2 regions of the Skermanella mucosa genome follow, and region 2 is predicted to be linked to the other one. Evidence: riboswitches for the same ligand, from Rfam matches in the RefSeq annotation. Region 2 holds a riboswitch; the other holds the start of a gene.
What was found. A riboswitch is a leader RNA that binds a small molecule or an ion and turns the genes downstream of it on or off. The one in region 2 is predicted to bind S-adenosylmethionine.
Positions count from the first base shown of each region.

Region 1: it holds a riboswitch for S-adenosylmethionine, as region 2 does, so the genes downstream of both, metZ (O-succinylhomoserine sulfhydrylase) here and JL100_RS03775 (hypothetical protein) in region 2, are expected to answer to the same signal.

Region 1 covers NZ_CP086106.1:6,369,154-6,384,441, forward strand. The annotation lists gene JL100_RS29605 (GNAT family N-acetyltransferase) at 1-685, shown strand, start outside; gene JL100_RS29610 (lysophospholipid acyltransferase family protein) at 682-1,566, shown strand; gene JL100_RS29615 (phasin family protein) at 1,586-2,113, opposite strand; gene JL100_RS29620 (ABC transporter ATP-binding protein) at 2,232-3,002, opposite strand; gene JL100_RS29625 (ABC transporter permease) at 2,990-3,733, opposite strand; gene JL100_RS29630 (ABC transporter substrate-binding protein) at 3,771-4,784, opposite strand; gene metZ (O-succinylhomoserine sulfhydrylase) at 4,901-6,139, opposite strand; SAM riboswitch at 6,206-6,284, opposite strand; gene ftsH (ATP-dependent zinc metalloprotease FtsH) at 6,451-8,346, shown strand; gene JL100_RS29645 (RT0821/Lpp0805 family surface protein) at 8,391-8,774, shown strand; gene JL100_RS29650 (hypothetical protein) at 8,833-9,081, opposite strand; gene mutS (DNA mismatch repair protein MutS) at 9,345-12,089, opposite strand; gene JL100_RS29660 (hypothetical protein) at 12,204-12,734, shown strand; gene JL100_RS29665 (APC family permease) at 12,903-14,336, shown strand; gene JL100_RS29670 (hypothetical protein) at 14,403-14,660, opposite strand; gene JL100_RS29675 (NADP-dependent malic enzyme) at 14,923-15,288, shown strand, end outside.
Region 2 covers NZ_CP086106.1:824,992-829,808, reverse strand. The annotation lists gene JL100_RS03785 (PA2169 family four-helix-bundle protein) at 1-479, opposite strand, end outside; gene JL100_RS03780 (aminotransferase class V-fold PLP-dependent enzyme) at 637-1,812, shown strand; gene JL100_RS03775 (hypothetical protein) at 1,834-2,124, opposite strand; SAM-I-IV-variant riboswitch at 2,172-2,282, opposite strand; gene JL100_RS03770 (hypothetical protein) at 2,428-2,814, shown strand; gene JL100_RS03765 (class I SAM-dependent methyltransferase) at 2,948-3,667, shown strand; gene JL100_RS03760 (uracil-DNA glycosylase) at 3,664-4,272, shown strand; gene JL100_RS03755 (hypothetical protein) at 4,491-4,817, shown strand, end outside.

The DNA of each region.
Region 1 (15,288 bases), 860 kb from region 2:
GGCGGCCCGGCCGACCGCGGAAATGGCGGCTCGGGGCCGGGACTTCGACGGTTTCGACCGGGTCTGCGACCATCTCCTGGTCATCGACCACAACCTGGGCTCCGGTGCTTCCGGCGTGGTCGGAACCTACCGGCTGATCCGCCGTCCCGCCGCCCGGTCGGCCGGGCGGTTCTATTCCAGCGACGAATACGACATCTCGCTGCTCGCCGGCTATCCGGGGGAGGTCCTGGAGCTGGGGCGTTCCTGCGTCGATGCCGCCTACCGCTCCCGGCCGACCATGCAGCTCCTGTGGCGCGGCATCGCCGCCTACGTCTTCCAGTACGACATCGCGCTGATGTTCGGCTGCGCCAGCCTGCCGGGCACCGATCCGCGCAAGCTGGCCCTGCCGCTCTCGTTCCTGCACCACAACCACCTGGCCCCGCAGGGCCTGCGGCCGGTGGCCTTGCCGGACCGCTACACCTGCATGAACCTGATGGAGGAGCACGAGATCGACATGCGCGCGGCCCTCAACCTGCTGCCGCCGCTGATCAAGGGCTATCTCCGCCTGGGCGGCTTCGTCGGCGACGGCGCCGTGATCGACGAGCAGTTCAACACCACCGACGTTTGCATCGTGGTCAAGACGGACCAGGTCACGGACAAGTACTTCAAGCATTACGAACGGCGGCGAGACGCCCTGGCGGCATGAAGTCGGCGCGCAAATCCGACGACGGCATGGGGTCGGCCCTGCTCGGCGTCGCGCGGCTGGCCGTCTACGGCGCCTTCACGGTTCTGCTGATGCCGGTGCAGGCCCTGCTGGTATGGCTGCGGTCTCCCCTGCGGCACAGGCTTCCCCGGGCCTACCACGCGGCCTGCGCGCGGATCCTGGGCCTTCAGGTCGCCGTGACCGGCCGGCCGCTCCTTGCCCGTCCCACGCTCGTCGTCTCCAACCATTCCTCGTACCTGGACATCATCGTCCTGGGCTCCCTCATCCCCGGCTCCTTCGTCGCCAAGACGGAAGTGGGGGGATGGCCTTTCTTCGGCCTCCTGGCCAAGCTCCAGCAGACGGTGTTCGTGGACCGCAAGGCGCGCAACGCCGGGACCCACCGCGACGACATGCGCGGCCGGCTGGAGGACGGCGACATCCTGATCCTGTTCCCCGAAGGCACCTCGTCCGACGGCAACCGGACCCTGCCGTTCAAAACAGCTTTGTTCAGCGTCGCTGCGCTTCGTGTGGATGGCCGTCCGATCCAGGTGCAGCCCGTCTCGGTCACCGCGGTCAAGCTGGACGGCATCCCCCTGGGGCGGGCGCTGCGGCCGTTCTACGCCTGGTACGGCGACATGGAGCTGGCCGGCCATGTCTGGCGGATGGTCAAGCTGGGCCGCGTGACGGTCCAGGTGGAATTCCACGAACCGGTCGACGTGGAGGCGTTCGGCAGCCGGAAGGCGCTGGCCGAGCATTGCTGGCGCGTGGTCGCCGCCGGGGTCGATCGCGCCGTATCGGGGCGGGGGGCCGCGGCGGCGCCGGACCGTCCGCCGGCGGGCTCTACCCCGGGCGGACCCGCGGTCGCGGGCGCCCCTGCCGAATGATGCCGCCGGGCGGCACCGGTCAGGCGCGTTCGTTCGCCAGGCGCGCGGCGTTCGCGGAAGCCACCTTGTGGATCGGCACCAGGCCCGCGTCGGCCATGCGGATCACGGCCTCGGTCAGCTTGGTCGCCGCGTTGGTGGCATTGACGAAGCTGCACTGGACGAAATTCTGCTGGATCCGGACGACGTCGGCGGGCGTGCGGCAGGTGGCCAGCTCCGTCATGGCCTTCGCGGTCGTGCCCGCCTGGCCCATGACCCACGCGCTCCAGCCCTCGAACATCGCCCTGTAGCTGTCCATCATCGCGTGGTGGGACTGGATCGCGGCCTCGACCTTCTCCTGGCCCATCAAGGTGAATTCCGGGTTGGTCATCGCCACCGGGTCGCCGACCGCCTGCATCATCATCGCGGTGCGATAGCCGATCGTCTGCACCGAGGCGAGCGCCATCTCCTGGGTCTTTTCGGCGGTGCGGGCGAGATCCTGCCCTGCCGCGACGAGGCGGCCGAGGTTGCGGCGGTGGGCGGCGATAGCTCGCGGGGAAGCGATCATCATGGAGTTCACATCGTTGTGGAATGGGGCACGCGCGCGGCGGGACCGCCGGTGCCTTGCCCAACACAACGTACCTCAACCCACGGCGTTCCGCATCCAAAATGCTGCAGTGCAAAAAAACTCAGATGCCGGCGCCGTCGCTGACCGACTCCGACAGGGCCGCCCGGATCGTCCGGACCGTGTCGGCGAAATTGACGGTGTCCCGTTCGCGCGGACGGGCCAGGTCCACGGCGAAGTCGCGGACGATCCCGGCCGGCTTGCCGCCAAGCAGCACGACCCGGTCGGCCAGATAGACCGCCTCGTCCAGGTCGTGGGTCACGAACAGCATGGTCGTGCCGGTCTCGCCCCACAGCCGCAGCAGCTCGTCCTGCAAGGTCTGGCGGGTGATCGCGTCCAGGGCGGAGAATGGCTCGTCCAGCAACAGCAGGTCCGGCTGGACCGACAGGGCGCGGGCCAGGTTGATCCGCTGGCGCTGGCCGCCGGACAGCTGGTGGGGCCAGCGCCCGGCCATGTCGGCGAGGCCGACCAGCGACAAGGTGTCGCGGGCACGGGCCAGCCGGTCGGGTTTCGGCAGCCCGGTGCCCTCCAGACCGAAGGCGACGTTCTCCAGGACCCGGCGCCAGGGCAGCAGCCGGGCCTCCTGGAAGACCAGGGCCACCGGGCGGCGGCCCGTCCCGGCCCCGACCGGCATCCGCACCGTGCCCGCCGCGGGGGCGGTCAGCCCGGCCAGCACGCGCAGCAGGGTCGACTTGCCCACGCCCGACGGCCCGACGACCGCCGTGAAGGAGCCGCGCTCCAGCGCGGCGGTGAAGCCGGACAGCACCGGAGGGGCCGCGCCGTAGGCGATGGCGAGGTCCCGGATGTCGACGACGTTTTCGGCTAGCGCTGCCATATGAGCAACCGGTCCCTGATCTGGACGAACAGCGCGTCGGTCAGGCCGTACAGCGCCGCTATCGTGATCATGTAAACGACGACCACGTCGGTCGCCAGGAGGCTGGACGCCTGGATCATGCGCTGGCCCAGGCCGGGCACGCCGAACAGCTCGGCGGCGACCACCGCCATCCAGGCCTGCCCCAGCCCGGTGCGCACGCCGGACAGGATGCCGGCGGTCGAGCCGGGCAGCACGATCTTGACCAGCTTGGCCCAGGTGCCGCGGTGCCCGAAGGCTTCGGCCACCTCCAGCAGGTCCTTGTCGATCGCCTTGGCGGCGCCGTAGGCGGCGTAGTAGTTGATCCAGAACACGCCGATGATGATGATGAAGGTCGCGGCCGCCTCGCTGATGCCGAACCAGACGATCGCGAACGGGACCCAGGCCAGGCCCGGGACCGGCCGCAGCAGCCGGATCACCCAGGACAGCGCCGCCTCCAGCCTGTCGTAGAGCGCCGTCGCGATGCCGAGCGCGACGCCCAGCCCGGTGCCCAGCGCCAGCCCGAGCAGGTAATGGCGGAGGCTCGCCACGACGGCGTCCAGCCAGTATCCGCCGGAAATCTCGCGCAGGAAGGCCTGCGGCAGGCTGGTGGGCGGCGGCAGGAACAGGGGCGAGACCAGGCCGAGGCGCGGGACCGCCTCCCACAGGAGCAGGAAGGCGGCCAGCCCGGCGAAGGCGATCAGGGATCGTTGCATCAGCGGAACGTCACGGTGCCGGAACGGGGGCGCGCGCTCAGCGCACCGAGGCCCGGTAGAAGCTGTCGTCGAACAGCACGTCCAGATCCGCGGCCTTCTCCAGCACGCCCAGTTGCAGCTGGAAGTCCTGCATTACCCCGGTGGCGTCCTTGATGGTCATGGGATCGGCGACGAACTTGCTGGCCGGCGACACCACGGCCTTCTCGAAGGTCGCAAGGTCGGTGATGCCCTTGCCCAGGCCCTTCTGCAGGTGCTTGGCGGCCCGGTCCGGCTCCTCCTTGAGCAGGGTCGTGGCGCGGGTGTTCAGCGCCACCAGCGACTTGGCGGCCTCCGGGTTGGCCTTGACGAAGGCGCCGGTCAGCGCCAGCACGGAGCCCGGCTGGTTGGGCAGCATCTGGCCGCCCAGCGCCAGCAGCTTGGTGTTCGGATCGCGTTGCTGGACCACGGTCAGGGTCGGCTCGCGGATCGTCGCGGCGTCGACGGCGCCGGCCAGCAGCGCCTGCTGGGTCGCCTCGATCCCCATGGCGGTGATCTGGTAGGTCGCCGGATCGGCCTTCACCACGTTCTGCAGCCAATAGCGCAGCACGGTGTCGGGGACGGAGCCGGGCGGCTGGGTCGCGAAGCGGACCGGGCGGCCCTCCCGCTCGGCGAATTCCTTGAAGCCGGCGGCCGTCGCGGCGTTCGCCTGCGTGCCGAAGTCGCCGCGCCCGACCACCGTCATCTCCTCGATCGCGGCGGAGGCGTAGACCTTCACGTCGATGCCGCGGGCGCTCGCCACCATGATGGGGCCGATGCCGCCGTAATAGGCGTCGAGCGTGCCCGACGCCAGGGCGCTGATCATCGCCGGGCCTGATTCGAACTGGGTGAGCTTGAGGTTGAGCCCGGCGTCCTTGGCCCAGCCCTCGCCGTCGATGACGAACAGCTGTCCGGACCCGGCCACGGGGATGAACCCGACGCGCACGTCGGCGGCCTGGGCCCCCGTTACGCCGCCGGCGATCAGGACAGCGGCTGCGGCCGCGAACCGGCGCGCCTTGGACAACAGAGTCGACATGACGGGAACTCCCTGGACGAAAGCCGAAACTACAAGCCCGGCTATATAGAGGGAGGCCGCCACCTGCGCAAGCCGAAGTGTGAAATCCTGAATTTCACACTTTCGCACAGTGTAAATCACACCCGGGCCAGGGCCTGGTCCAGGTCCTCGATCAGATCGGCCGCGTCCTCCAGCCCGACCGACAGGCGGATGCTCGCCGGGCTGATGCCGACGGCGGCCTTGTCCTCGTCGGTCAGCTTCTGGTGGGTGCTGGTCGCGGGGTGGGTGATCAGGCTCTTGCTGTCGCCCAGGTTGTTGGAGATCTTGACGATCCGCAGGCCGTTCATCAGCCTGAACGCCTCGGCCTTGCCGCCGGCCACGTCGAAGGCGATCAGCGTGCTGCCGCCGCCCATCTGGCGCCGGGCCAGCTCGTACTGGGGATGGCTCTCCAGGCCGGGATAAAGCGTCCTGGCGATCTTGCCGTGCCCCTCCAGGAACCCGGCGACCCGCAGGGCCGCGTCGCTCTGGGCGGCGACCCGCAGGTCCATGGTCTCCAGGCCCTTCAGCAGCAGCCAGGCGTTGAACGGGCTCAGCGCCGGTCCGGTGTGGCGCAGGAACGGTCCCAGAAGCTCGGCGAACTTGTTGTCGCACAGGATGGCGCCGCCCAGGCAGCGGCCCTGGCCGTCGATATGCTTGGTCGCGGAATAGACCACGATGTCGGCGCCGAACTCCAGCGGGCGCTGGAGCACGGGGGTCGCGAACACGTTGTCGACCACCACGCGGGCGCCGGCGGCATGGGCCAGCCCGCAGACCAGCTCCAGGTCCACGATGTCGAGCATCGGGTTGGACGGGGTCTCCAGGAACACCACGTTGGCCGGGCGGCCCAGGGCCTCCCGCCATTCCTCCGCCTTCGTCCCGTCCACAAGGGTCGTCTCGATTCCGTACTGGGGCGCCAGGTTCTTGACGATGTGCAGGCAGGATCCGAATAGGGCGCGCGGCGCCACGATGCGGTCGCCCGCCTTCAGCTGGCACATCAGGGCCGCGAACACCGCCGCCATGCCGCTGCCGGTGGCGAAACAGCGCTCCGCCCCCTCGTACGCCGCCAGCCGGTCCTCGAACATGGCGACGGTCGGGTTGCGGAAGCGCGAATAGACGTAGCGCAGCCCGTCGGTCGCGAAGGCGGCCTCCGCCTCCTCCGCCGAGCCGTAGACATAGCCCGACGTCATGAAGATCGCTTCGCAGGTCTCGTCGAAGCCGGTCCGCAGGGTCCCGGCATGAACCATGCGGGTGCGCGGCCGCAGCTTCGCGGGAGTGGCCGCGGGATTGCCGTTCCCGGGGGAAACGTCGTTCTTGGGGGAAGTGTCGTTCTTGGTCATGGTGTCGTCGCTCCGCCCGCCGTTGCGGGTACGCAAAAAAGCCCCGACCGACAAGGGATCGAGGCGCGGACGCGACTCCAAACCTTTTTAGCAGCTTATTTTACGTGGCCTGCAAGCCGGTCGCCAAATCACCACGTTTCGCGGGTTCTAGCCGGAGCGGGGGAGGGCGTCAAGATCCATGTCGAAAGCGGCGCGGCCCCGTTGCCGCGCCGCTGCGCATACATACCGCCGCGCATACATCTTATTAACTATGTTTCTGTACTCAATGCCCCGGCTTCGTCTCAATCATGCTCAGACTCTCCGGGTCGCTGATGAAAACCTTCCTTAAACGGCACGCGCGGGTGATTTCGATCGTGGCGGCCCTGGCGGTGACCGGGGCGCTTACCGGCGGCGCCGGGCTGGCCTATGTCTACGCCTCCGGCTCCGGCGGTGCGGCGGCACTGCTCAGCCGGATCGACCGGGAGGAGGTCGGGCAGAGCGAGTTCGCCGATCGTCTCGCCGCCGGACAAATCGCTTCCCTGGCCGTCGCCGGCAACCGGATCGAATTCACCGACCGCGACGGCCTGCACGGCGTCACCACCGTCCTGTGGACCGATGCCCTGAGGCAGGCGGTCGCGGCCCCCGGCATCCCGATGACCGTCGAGCCGACCGAGGGCGGCGCCCTGCTGACCACCAACCGGTGGCTCGACGTGCTGCTCAAGCTGAACATGGTGGGCTTCCTGGGCTTCGCCCTGGTGTTCATGGTCGGCATGATGCGCTCGCCGGTCAAGAAGGCGGGCACCGCCACCTCCAACATCCGGTTCTCCGACGTCGCCGGCGTGGACGAGGCGCGCGCCGAGCTGACCGAACTGGTGGATTTCCTGAAGGACCCGGATCGTTTCAAGGGCATCGGCGCCGGCATCCCCAAGGGCGTGCTCCTGGTCGGTCCTCCCGGTACCGGAAAGACCCTGCTGGCGCGCGCCGTCGCGGGCGAGGCCGGGGTGCCGTTCTTCGCCGTCACCGGGTCCGACTTCGTGGAGATGTATGTCGGCGTCGGGGCCGCCCGCATCCGCCGGCTGTTCCGCGACGCCCGCAAGCGCGCTCCCTGCATCCTGTTCATCGACGAGATCGACGCCCTGGCCCGGGCGCGCGGCGCCACCTCTCCGACCGGCGGCCAGATCGAGACCGAGAACACGCTGAACCAGCTCCTGGCCGAGATGGACGGCTTCGCCCGCGCCAGCGGCCTGATCGTGATCGCGGCGACCAACCGGGTGGACGTGCTCGACCCGGCGATCGTGCGGCCCGGCCGGTTCGACCGCCATGTCTTCGTCGGCAATCCCGACATCAAGGGGCGCGCCGCCATCCTGGCGGTCCACGCCTCCCGCGTGGCGCTGGACGCCGACGTGGACCTGACGCTGGTCGCCCGCGGCACGCCCGGCATGTCGGGCGCCGACCTCGCCAATGTCGTCAACGAGGCGGCGCTCCGGGCGGCCCGCGCGGGCCGCGCCCTGGTCTCCATGGCCGATTTCGAGCAGGCCCGCGACAAGATCGTCATGGGCGGCGAGAAGGCCACCGTCATGTCCGAGGACGAGCGCCGCCTGACCGCCTTCCACGAGGCCGGGCACGCGCTGGTCGCCTGGCGCTCCAGGCACTCCGACCCGGTCCACAAGGTCACCATCGTGCCGCGCGGCCGGTCGCTGGGCATGATGGTCCGGCTGCCGCTGGAGGACCGCTTCTGCCTGTCCCGGGCGCGGCTGGAGGCGGAGCTGGACGTGACCATGGGCGGCAGGGCGGCCGAGGAGATCGTGTTCGGCAGGGATTTCGTGACGACGGGCGCCGCCGGAGACATCCAGATGGCGACCGACATCGCGACCAAGATGGTCACCACCTGGGGCATGTCCGACCGATTCGGCATGGTCGCCTACGGCCGCGGCGCCGCACCGGCCGCCGCGACCGCGGCGCGCTCCCCCGCCGGCGAGCCGGGCGCCCTGTCTCCCCAGGTCGCCGAGGAGGTGCGCGGCATCATCGACGCGGCATACCGCCGCGCATACGACCTGATCGCCGCCGACCTTCCCCGCCTGCACGAACTGGCCGACGGCCTGCTGCGGGACGAAACCCTGGACGCCGCCGCCGTCCGCGCCATCCTGGAGCGCGACATGGAACGGCCGGCGCCGTCCGGCGTCAGGCTTGTCGAGGCCGATCCCGACCATTATGAAGTGGCGGTATGAGCCGGCCTGACCGCGACCGAGCCCGCATGAACCAAGGTGCCGCAATGAAGAAGTTCCTCCTGGCCGCCGCCGTCCTCGCCCTGGCGGGATGCGCCGCCGACAAGCCCGCCGGCCCGGGCGCCGCCACGGTGACGCCGGAAGCCGCCCCCCTGGTCACGCTGGAGGACAGCGACCGCACGATCATCGACCAGACCCTTCAGACGGCGTCGCGCGGTGGCGTCGGCAAGCCGGTCCAGTGGTCCAACCCGGCGACCGGCAAGAACGGCGCCGTCACGGTGATCCGCCAGGGCTATACCCGAGACGGCAAGCTCTGCCAGGAATTCCATCTGGTCGCCAGCAAGGGCGTCGTCCGCGCCCAGCAGGTCGGCAAGGCCTGCCGCGAGTCGGGCAAATGGTCCCCCGAGGGCGGCTACACCCTGGGCAGCTGAAGCTTTCCCCAGACACCATCCGGATAGCGGCCGGGGAGATCGCCGCGAAGGCGGAAGTTCAATCTGCCGAGCGGCCCTCCACCTCCGCGAAGTTCCTGATCACGACGTCCCCCTCGGGAAATTGGGCGACGGCGGACTGATCGACCTTCGATGTCTCGCCAAGCGCGGCCTGGGTCAGGCACCGCGATTCACGCAGCTCGTGCAGCGCCATCTCGTTGCGCAGGAGGTTCTTTCTATCCTCGATCCGAGCCTTGCTTCTAGGGCTCATTTTGGATCGCAGGCCTGCGAAGCTCTTGCGTCCACTCATGGGATCAACCCTTCCTCTCTCAACTCGTCGAGATACACGTCATAGAGATCATCGCCGACCGGTGTTGTTTCTCGGTATAGCCGCTACAGATTGAAGTCATAACCGTAGGTCGGGTAGAGCGAAGCGGCACCCGACAAAGCAGGCGCGTTGATGTCGGGTGCCGCTTCGCTCTACCCGACCTACGGATTACTACGGGGTTATTACCGATTGCTTGTATTTGCCACGAGACCTAGGCGGGTATCTGATCCGAATCCTTCTCCACCTCACCCGCCCAGCATCGACCGCAGCCGGTAAAGCTCGTCCAGCGCCGCCTTGGGCGTCAGCTCGTCCGGGTTGATCGCCTTCAGCGCCTGCTCGATCGGCGACGGCCCGGCCGGTGCCGCCGGTTCAGGCTCCTTCCGCCGCAGGGCGACGCTGAACAGCGGCAGGTCGTCGGCCAGCCGGGCGACGCTGACTCCGTGCTCGCCCTTCTCCAGGATCTCCAGCACCTGCTCGGCCCGCGCGATCACCGCCTCCGGCAGCCCGGCCAGCTTGGCCACGTGGATGCCGTAGCTGCGGTCGGCCGAGCCCGCCGCGACCTCGTGCAGGAAGACCACCTCCCCCTGCCACTCCTTGATCCGCATGGTGTGGCAGGACAGTCGGGGCAGCTTGGCGGCCAGGGTCGTCAGCTCGTGATAGTGGGTCGCGAACAGCGCCCGGCAGCGGGTCGCCTCGTGCAGGTGCTCGACGCAGGCCCAGGCGATCGACAGCCCGTCGAAGGTCGCCGTTCCCCGGCCGATCTCGTCCAGGATCACCAGCGCGCGCGGCCCCGCCTGGTTCAGGATCGCCGCCGTCTCGACCATCTCGACCATGAAGGTGGAGCGCCCGCGCGCCAGGTCGTCGGCCGCTCCCACGCGGCTGAACAGCCGGTCCACCATGCCGATCCGGCACCGCTCGGCCGGAACGAAGCTGCCGATCTGGGCCATCACGGCGATCAGCGCGTTCTGGCGCAGGAAGGTGGATTTGCCCGCCATGTTGGGGCCGGTCAGCAGCCACAGCCGGTCGTCAGGCCCCAGGTCGCAGTCGTTGGCGACGAACTGCGAGCCGTCCGACGCGGTCAGCGCCGCCTCGACCACCGGGTGGCGGCCGCCCCTGATCTCAAACTCCAGGCTGTCGTCCACGACCGGCCGGCAATAGCGCCGCTCCTCCGCCAGCTCGGCCAGCGCCGTCGTCACGTCCAGCAGGGCCAGCGCGCGGGCGGCCTCGCCGATCCGGCCGGCCCGGGCGGTGACGTCGCCGACCAGCTCGTCGAACAGCGCCAGCTCGACCGCCACCGCCTTGTCCGCGGCCTCCGAGATCTTCCGCTCCAGCTCGCCCAGCTCGACCGTGGTGAAGCGGACGGCGCTCGCCAGCGTCTGTCGGTGGATGAAGGTCTCCGCCGCCTTGCCGGCCATCAGCTTGTCGGCGTGGGTCGGCGTCACCTCGATGTAATAGCCCAGCACGTTGTTGTGCCGTATCTTCAGCCCGGACACGCCGGACAGGTCGGCATAGCGCGCCTGCATCGCGGCGATCAGCCGGCGGCTCTCGTCCCGCAGGGTCACCAGGTCGTCCAGGTGGAGCGCGAAGCCGCGCGCGATGAACCCGCCGTCGCGGGCCAGCAGCGGCAGGTCGGGCGCCAGCGCGCGCTCCAGCCGGTCGATCAGGGTGGAATGCTCGCCCAGGCCCGCCGCCGCCGTTTCGATCCCGGCGGGTCCCGGCGTCATGCCGGCACCGGCCAGCGCGCGGCGCATCTCCACGGCGCGCACAAGGCCGTCGCGGACGCAGGCGAGGTCGCGCGGGCCGCCCCGGCCCAGGGCCAGCCGCGACAGCGCCCGCTCCATGTCGGGGCATTGGCGCAGCAGCGCGCGCGCCTCCGCCCGGACCCGATCCTCCGCCAGGAAGAACTCCACCATGTCGAGCCGGCCGGAGATCTCGGCCCTGTCGGTCGAGGGGGCCGACAGCCACGCCGCCAGCAGGCGGGCGCCGGGCCCGGTCACGGTGCGGTCGATCGCGGCCAGCAGGCTGCCCCGGCGCTCGCCGATCAGGGTCCGGGTCAGCTCCAGGTTCCGGCGGGTCGCCTGGTCGATTTCCATGACGGCGCCCTGGGCCAGCTGGCGCGGCGGGTTCAGCCGCGGCACCCGGCCCTTCTGGGTCAGCTCGACATAGTCCACCAGGGCGCCGGCCGCCGCGACCTCCGCCCGGCTGAAGCTGCCGAAGGCGTCCAGCGTGCCGACGCCGAACAGGTCGAGCAGCCGCCGCCGGCCGTTCTCGCTGTCGAACCGGCTGTTCGGCTGGACCGTCAGCCGGCTCTTCCACTCGCCGAACAGCTCGAACAGGTCGGGCTGCTGGACCAGCCGCTCGGGCAGCACCAGCTCCTGCGGATCGAGTCGCTGCAGGGCGGCGGCCAGACCGTCCCGGCTCACCGGCTGGAGCGTCAGCTCGCCGGTGGACAGGTCCAGCCAGGCGAGCCCGGTGCCGCCCGCCGTCTCGGCCAGCGCGCCCAGGAAATTGTTGGCGCGGGCGTCCAGCAGGCTGTCCTCGGTCAGCGTGCCGGGGGTGACGACCCGCACCACCGCCCGCTTGACCACCGACTTGCCGCCGCGCTTCTTGGCCTCCGCCGGGTCCTCCATCTGCTCGCAGATCGCGACCCGATGGCCGTGGCGGATCAGGCGCAGCAGGTAGTTCTCGTGGCTGTGGACCGGCACCCCGCACATCGGGATGTCCTCGCCGTTATGCTGGCCGCGCCGGGTCAGGGTGATGTCGAGCGTCGCCGCCGCGGCGACCGCGTCGTCGAAGAACAGCTCGTAGAAGTCGCCCATCCTGTAGAACAGCAGGCAGCCCGGATGGGCCTGCTTGATCTCCAGGTACTGCGCCATCATCGGAGTCGAGGCGGGCGGGGCGGCGGGGGAGGCAAGCGTTGTGTCGGGCACGGCAACCGGATCGGTGTCGGGGAAGGTGTTCTCGGGAAGTTTCTTCTCGGGGGATCTCATGGCGGCGCCACCCTAGCACGCCGGACGCACCATGGCCTAGGCACGCGGCTGCGCCGGGGCTAGACTGTCCCGAGCGACTATGAAACAGGCACGTACACGGGGGAATGCACCATCATGGCCAGGACCAAAGCCAAATCCGGAAGGGTGCGCGAGATGGTGGCCCTGTTCGAGAACCGCCCCGATTTCGACCGGGCCGTGGTGGCCCTGATGCGGGCCGGCTTCGACCGCACCGACCTCAGCGTTCTGTCCAGCCACGAGTCGATCGACGTCGCGGGCCGGCCGGCCATACCGCGGGACGAGGCGCTGACCGCGCTCCTGGGCGATCTCAACTACGCCTTCCCGCTGACCACCGCCGGCCTGATCGCGATCGTCGGCGGCCCGATCGCCGGACCCATCGCGGCGCTGGTGGCGGCCGGGGTCGGCGGCGCCGCGGTCAAGGAGTACCTGGACGAGGTGACCGCCCACCCGGAGACCGACGATTTCGCCCGCGCGCTGGAGGCCGGCGGCGTGATCCTGTGGGTCTGCGTCGACGACGACCCGGAGAAGGAGCGGCGGGCGCGCGACGCCCTGACGGGGGCGGGCGGACGCAACGTCCATGTGGCGGAGCGTGAAAAGGCGGCAGAATCCGGCGCCGGCGACAGTTGACCGGCATCGGCCGATCGCCCCGGCTGCCGCTTTTTATCGGAGGGTACTTCACCGCTTCCGCGTTCCTTCCCCTCTCGCGCCGATTCTTCTTCTTCGTTGTTGAAGGATCCGTGACAGCCTCGGCTCCCCGGCGGCGTCACCCGATCCAGCCACGGCGAGGTCAAGGTCATGCGCGAAGCGGATACACCGTCCGATAGGGCCGGCGACACGGGGGGAGCGGACGGGCCGCCGCTCCAGCGCTCCATCGGCATGACCCAGATGGCTTTCTACGCGCTGGGCAGCATGCTGGGCGCCGGCATCTACGGCCTGATCGGCAAGGCGGCCGGCCAGATGGGCAACGCGATCTGGCTGGCCTTCCTGGTCAGCATGGTCGCGGCGCTGCTGACCGGCCTGTCCTACGCCTCGATCGCCAGCCGCTACCCGAAGGCCGCCGGAGCCGCCTACGTCACCCAGCGGGCCTACCGCCAGGCGATGCTGACCTACGTGGTCGGGCTTGCGGTGATGTGCTCCGGCCTGACCTCGGTCGCGACCCAGTCGCGCGTCGTCGCGGAGAACCTGCAGCAGCTCGGCATGCTGGAGGGGGTGCCCTTGACCATGTTGGCCCTGGGCTTCCTGCTGCTGCTGGCCGGCATCGTGTTCCGCGGCATCCGCGAATGCATGTGGCTCAACGTCCTGTGCACCACGGTCGAGGCGTTCGGCCTGATCCTGGTCATCGCGGTGGGGTTCAGCTACTGGGGCTCGGTCGACCTCCTGGAAACGCCGCCGCCGCCCGACACGATTGGTGGGGCGGCCGGCGGGGCATCGGGCGGCGTCGGCGGCATCACGGCGCTGCTGGTGATGCAGGGGGCGGTCCTGACCTTCTTCTCCTTCATCGGGTTCGAGGACTCCATCAACGTCGCGGAGGAGGTCAAGAACCCCCGCAAGGTGCTGCCCTGGGGCATCATGCTGGCCATGGTCGCGGCGACGCTGATCTATATCGCGGTCTCGATTACCGCCGTCTCGGTCGTGCCTTGGCAGGAACTGTCCGGCGCCGCCGGGCCGCTGACCGAGGTGGTGAGGCGGGCGGCGCCCTGGTTTCCGCCGGTGGCCTTCCTCGGCATCACCGTGTTCGCTGTCACCAACACGGCGCTGCTCAACTACGTCACCGCCTCCAGGCTCGCCTACGGCATGGCCCGGCAGGGGTTGCTGCCGGACGTCCTGCGCCGGGTCCACCGGACGCGCCGGACGCCCCACGTGGCGGTGCTGGTCCTGCTGGCGATGATCACCGGCCTGGCCCTGCTGGGCGACATCACCCAGCTCGCCTCGGCGACCGTGCTCCTGCTGCTGCTGGTGTTCGCGATCGTCAACGGCGCCCTGGTGATCCTGAAGCTGCGCCCCGGCGAGCCCCCGGGCGGCTTCGAGGTGCCGATCTTCGTGCCGGCCCTGGGAGCCGTGGTCTGCGCGGCCCTGCTGGTCAACCGCTTCGCCACCGGCGACTGGCAGGCCCCGATGATCGCGGGCGGCATCCTGGCCGGCATCCTGGGCCTCTACGCCCTGATGCGTCCCCGGCACGTGGAGGAGGACGACCTGGCCGCGGCGGCGCAGGCGGAGCCGGCGGAATGAGGATGGATCATTCCTCACGCCCTGTTCCTTCCGCCCTCACTCTTCCCGCCCTCACTCTTCCCGCCCTCACTCTTCCCGATAGCCCTTGTCGCGCATGCATTTGGCGAAGATCTCCCGGCGGTAGGAGAATTGCGGGGTTTCCGGGCTCGGGCGGCGCGGATAGCCCCGCAGTTGCATCTTGACGTCGACCTGCTCGGCGCATTCGCTCTCGGCGACGGACTGGGCACTCCGGGTCGGCTCCCACCGCGTCGCATTGTCGCTGCCCGAGCAGGCGCCGAGGATCAGCAGGGCCGCCGCGGTCGGGGGGAGCGTTTTCCGGACCATTCTCTTCCTTGTCCCGGCCGGTTCCGACGAACCTTAACCAACTAAGGGTTAATCATCGCCCCGGGGCAAGCCAGTCTCGCGATTACAACCGGCTTGCGGAGCAATTTCACTATGATACCGTTCACCACAAGATAACAGGCCTACTTCCCCCTGACTTTCGTTATGGGTACGCGCCATCGGGGCTCGGGGGAAATCCGGCCGCCACCATGATCGTCCGCGGCTTCACCCCTGCGCCCGCCGCGGGCCGTCCAAGAGGAAACGTATGTCCGAACAAGACAAGCGCGTGACCGAGGAAGAAGCCCTCCTGCTTCATTCCAGCGGCCGCCCCGGCAAGCTCGAGATCGCCCCGACCAAGCCGCTGACCACCCAGCGCGACCTGTCGCTCGCATATTCCCCCGGCGTCGCCGTGCCGTGCCTGCGCATCCAGGAAGATCCCTCGACCGCCTACGACTACACGGCCAAGGGCAACATCGTCGCGGTGATCTCCAACGGCACCGCGGTGTTGGGCCTGGGCGACCTGGGCGCCCTGGCGTCCAAGCCGGTGATGGAGGGCAAGGCCGTCCTGTTCAAGCGGTTCGCCGACGTCGACGGCATCGACCTGGAGGTGGACACCTCCGACGTGGACGAG
Region 2 (4,817 bases):
ACCTTGGGATCGGCGATCTTCGTCTCGGCCTGCCGAAGCCCGTCGACGCCCTGGAGCGTCACCGCGATCAGCGGCGACAGCACGTCGGAGATGTCGGCGGGGGTCAGACGGCTGATCCTGCGGCCCTCCGGTTCGTCCTGCCGCAGCTGCTGCTGCGACCGTCCCATGGCGACGGCGAGCCACAGGGCGCCGATGCCGATCATGACGACGGGGATCGGGTTGTTGCGGATCGCGTCGCCCAGCCGGCTCGGATTGCCGCGCATCACGTCCTTCACCAGATCCACCGCCCCGGAGGTCAGCTGGCCCGGCGACAGCCGGAACTCCAGCTCGTCCAGGGTCTGGTCCATGCGCGCGCGGATGCCCGCGATATCGCGCTCGATGTCCTCGGGGCTGCGGCCGGCGGCACCCTGGTCGGAACCGGACTCCGTCCCCGATCTCCCGGTCGCTCTCAGATCGTCGTTGTCGTCGCTGCGGTTCATCCCGATAAACTCCATGCCCCATTTGCGGCAAATCAACACCAGCGGAGGGTCAGTGTTCCGGGAGCCGGGCCGGCGGACCGCCCGGAGCGTTTGTCCGGGGCCGCCGATTCCGTTATGGAAGGCCCATCTTCAGCGACACAAGCGATCCGAGGCGGCGATGACTTTCGATGTGGAGCGGGCGCGGGCCGAGACGCCCGGCACCCGTCACGTGACCCATTTCAACAATGCAGGCGCCGCCCTGCCGCCGCGGCCGGTGCTCGACGCGGTCGCCGCCCATCTCGACCTGGAAGCCCGCATCGGCGGCTACGAGGCGGAGGCGCAGGCCCGCGACCGCATCGAGCGCGTCTACGACTCGGTCGCCGCCCTGCTGGGCTGCTCACGGGACGAGGTCGCGCTGGTGGAAAACGCCACGGTGGGGTGGGACATGGCCTTCTATTCGCTGCGGTTCGATCCCGGCGACAGGATCCTGACGGCCATGGCGGAGTATTCCAGCAACTTCATCCCCTATCTCCAGGTCGCCCGGAAGACCGGCGCGGTGATCGAGGTGATCCCGAACGACGCCCACGGGCAACTCGACGTGGCGGCCCTGGCGGACAGCGTCGACGACGAAGCGCGCGGGCCGGTGAAGCTGATCTCCATCACCCACATCCCGACCAACGGCGGCCTGGTCAATCCCGCCGCGGCGGTCGGGCGGATCGCCCGCGCCCGCGGCATCCCCTATCTGCTGGATGCCTGCCAGACGGCGGGGCAGATGCCGATCGACGTGGACGGGATCGGCTGCGACATGCTCTCGGCGACCGGGCGCAAGTTCCTGCGCGGGCCGCGCGGCACCGGTTTCCTCTATGTGCGCAAGGGATTGCTGGAGCGCCTGGAGCCGCCGATGATCGACAACCACGCGGCCACCTGGGTGGCGCCCGACCGGTACGAGCTTCGCCCCGACGCCCGCCGGTTCGAGAACTGGGAGAGCAACGTCGCCGCCCGGATCGGCCTCGGCGCCGCCGTGGACTACGCGCTGGACTGGGGCCTGGATGCCATCTGGGAGCGGATCAGGGAACTCGCGGACCTGCTGCGCGACCGGCTGGCATCCCTGCCCGGCCACGCCGTGCGCGACCTGGGCGAGACCCGCTGCGGCATCGTCACCTTCACCGCCCCGCGCCCCGCCGCCGAGATCAAGCGCGACCTGGGCGCACGCGGCATCAACGTGTCGGTGACGGCCGCCCCCTCGACCCGGCTCGACATGGAGGCGCGCGGCCTCGACGAGATGGTCCGGGCCTCGGTCCATTATTACAATACGGAGGAGGAGATCGACCGGCTGGTCGCGGCGCTGCGATGATACGGCGCCCCGGAAAACCCGTCAGCCGACCGGCCGCCACCAGTCGGCGACGGCGCGCCGCCGCGCCTCGTCCAGACGGTCGCCCTGGAGCACCAGGCGGAGATGGATCTCCGGCCGGCCGCGCCGGCGCGACTCGACGACCAGGTAGAGATGCGTCCAGGTGCCCAGGCCGCGGTGGACGGCGGCGAAGACCCACTCGTACCGGTCGGGCTCCCGCGCGGTGGCGCGGCAGCCGCCGGCGATCAGCTCGATGCTGTCGTCCGGGCCGCACAGGGGAATGGTCGCTGGAGCGACCGGCAAGCGTTCAGACATGAATAAACCCTCCTGGCTCAAGTGCCGAGGAGGGCTGACGCGGCGGCTCGTTCCCGTTTGTTTGCCGGTCCAGGCCGCATCGTCCCCCGAAAGGGACCACCACCTTGCCCGGGTCGGCAGGTTGGTGTCGGGCGCCAGCCCAACTCTTGATGCTGGCTCTCCTGTATCCTGCCGATGGCGACATGCGCAACAGATTTCCCTGCGGCAAAGGTGTGCGACCGATTACCTCTCAAGAAAGGACTATGGCGAAAACCTGAAGAATCCGATAACTTGGCCGTGTATCGCGGACCCTGGAGCTATGCCGTGGTTTCCACATCTCCCATCTCACCCGAGTTGATGCGCACCGCGCCCAAGGTGCGGGACCTGACGCCGCAGACGCAGGCGTTCAACCAGGATATCAACCGGCAGGTCAGCGACACCAACGGCGGCATGAAGGTCAATGCCAAGACCGAGCCGCTGACCGGCATCACAAGCTCGATCGTCGGCGAGGACCGCCGGGCGATCCAGGAAACCAACGCCTACACCAAGCCGGGCGCCCGCGTCCCGGCGCTCACGGGCGCCACCAGCGCCTTCGTGACCGAGCTGAAGTCGGCCGACCAGAGCAACGTCGAAAGCATGGCCGCGGCGGGCGCCCGCGCCCGCACCCTTGGCCGGGGGCCGGGCGGCGGCCAGCTCGACCTGAGCGCCTGAGTCGAACCGCCCGTCATCACACCCGCCGCTCCGATCGACCGCCATGTGTTCCACCCCGGTGCTATAATCGGGGCGAACCCGTTTACCACGGATAGTGCCCTGCGGCATGGCAGCGCGGAGAGGAACCGACACGATGGCCCAGCATACGGATATGCCGACCCGGGGCACGTCGCCCCGACGCCTGAAGGCGATGGACCTGATCCCCGACCTGATCCCTCTGGCGGGCGCCCGGATCGTCGATGTCGGCTGCGGCGAGGGCGCGCTGGTGCGGGCGCTGGCTCGGCGCGGCGCTCAAGTGGTCGGCGTCGAGATCCTGGACGAGGCGCTGTCCAAGGCCCGCAAGGCGGAACCGGTCGGCGGCGAGCGCTACCTGAAGGGCGTGGGCGAGGATCTGCCCCTGCCCGACAACAGCGCCGACGCCGTCATCTTCATGAACAGCCTGCACCATGTGCCGGCCGCCCATATGGGCAAGGCGTTGCGCGAGGCCGCACGCGTCCTGAAGCCAGGCGGGCTTGCCCTGGTGAACGAGCCGGAGCCGACCGGCGGATACTTCGAACTGACCAGGCTGCTGGACGACGAGACGGAGGTCCGGGCTCTGGCCCATGCGGCGGTGAAGGCAGTGGACGCGCTGGAACAGGTGGATGAACTGTTCTACCTGAATCCGGTGAAGCACGAGGATTACCAGAGCTTCGCCGACCGCATGGCCGGCATCGATCCGACCCGCTCCAGGCTGATCCGAACCCGCGACGCGGAACTGCGCGACCTGTTCGAAACCATCGGGGAGCGGCGGGAGGGTGCCTGGTGGTTCGACCAGCCGGCCCGGATCAACCTGCTGCGAAAGCCGACACAGTGACTGTACCGCGTACCGAGAACGAGCTGCCTTTCGTCGATTACCAGTACCCCGGCAAGGATCCCGCCGGCGGGCGCGTCGCCATCATCGGCGAAGCCCCCGGCGCCGAGGAGGCCCGCACCGGCAAGCCCTTCGTCGGCGCCAGCGGCCGGCTGCTGGACGAGAACCTGAAATCGGTCGGGCTGGAGCGCGCCACCTGCCTGATCGGCAACACCTTCCGCTACCAGCCGCCCGGCAACAAGGTGGCCCATTTCTTCTCGTCCCGCACCAAGGCGCGCAAGATGGGCGTCGAGGTGGCGGAGGACCTTGGCCCCATGGGCACCTCCGACTATTGTCTCGCCCGATACGCCGGCGAGATCGAGCACCTGCGCCGGACCCTGGCCGAGGTGAAGCCCGCCGTGATCATCGCGCTTGGCCGTACGCCCCTGTGGGCGCTGACCGGCCAGAGCGGCATCACCGCGCTGCGCGGCCAGGAGCTTCCCTGCCGCCTGCTGGCCGGCGCCATCGTGGTCCCGACCTTCCACCCCAGCTACATCCTGCGCGGCAACCGCGTCGAGGAACCCCTCTTCCACGCCGACGTGAAGCTGGCCGCGGAACGGGCGGGATGAGAGCTCACGGTGTCGCGGCGAGCCTGCCGCGACACCATTTGATTTCATAACTACCCCAAAAGTGCTATATGAATGATTATCACCCTTGCCGGTGGTAGAGTTGCAAATCTCTGTAATTACCCAATAAACTGATTTCTAGCGAAGCGATGTCCAAGCGCACAGTGAATCTGAAGCGTTCGATCCGATCCGTCCCTCTGACGACTGAGGAAAAATATTGGTTGGACAGCATTTCGACCAAGGTCGGATACGGCGGTAATCCAATGCATAAGCGCAGTCCAGGCGATTTCAAACTAAACCCACCCAGCGATGGTCGCCAGCACAAGACTCTGTGCGACAGGGCGAAAGTCTTCACCAGGGCTGAAGCCACCCGCCTATTGAAGCAGGGCGCCGCGTACGGATTGGTCAGCGACGCCATGAAAGGTGACTGGCCGAAGAACATCTGGGCGGTTGCTCAAAACGGTGAACCCGTCGAAGCGATCCTGGAGAATGAAACCCAGGGCATCTATCATGGCTATTCCATGGGTGACAGCGATCCCATGGCCGCC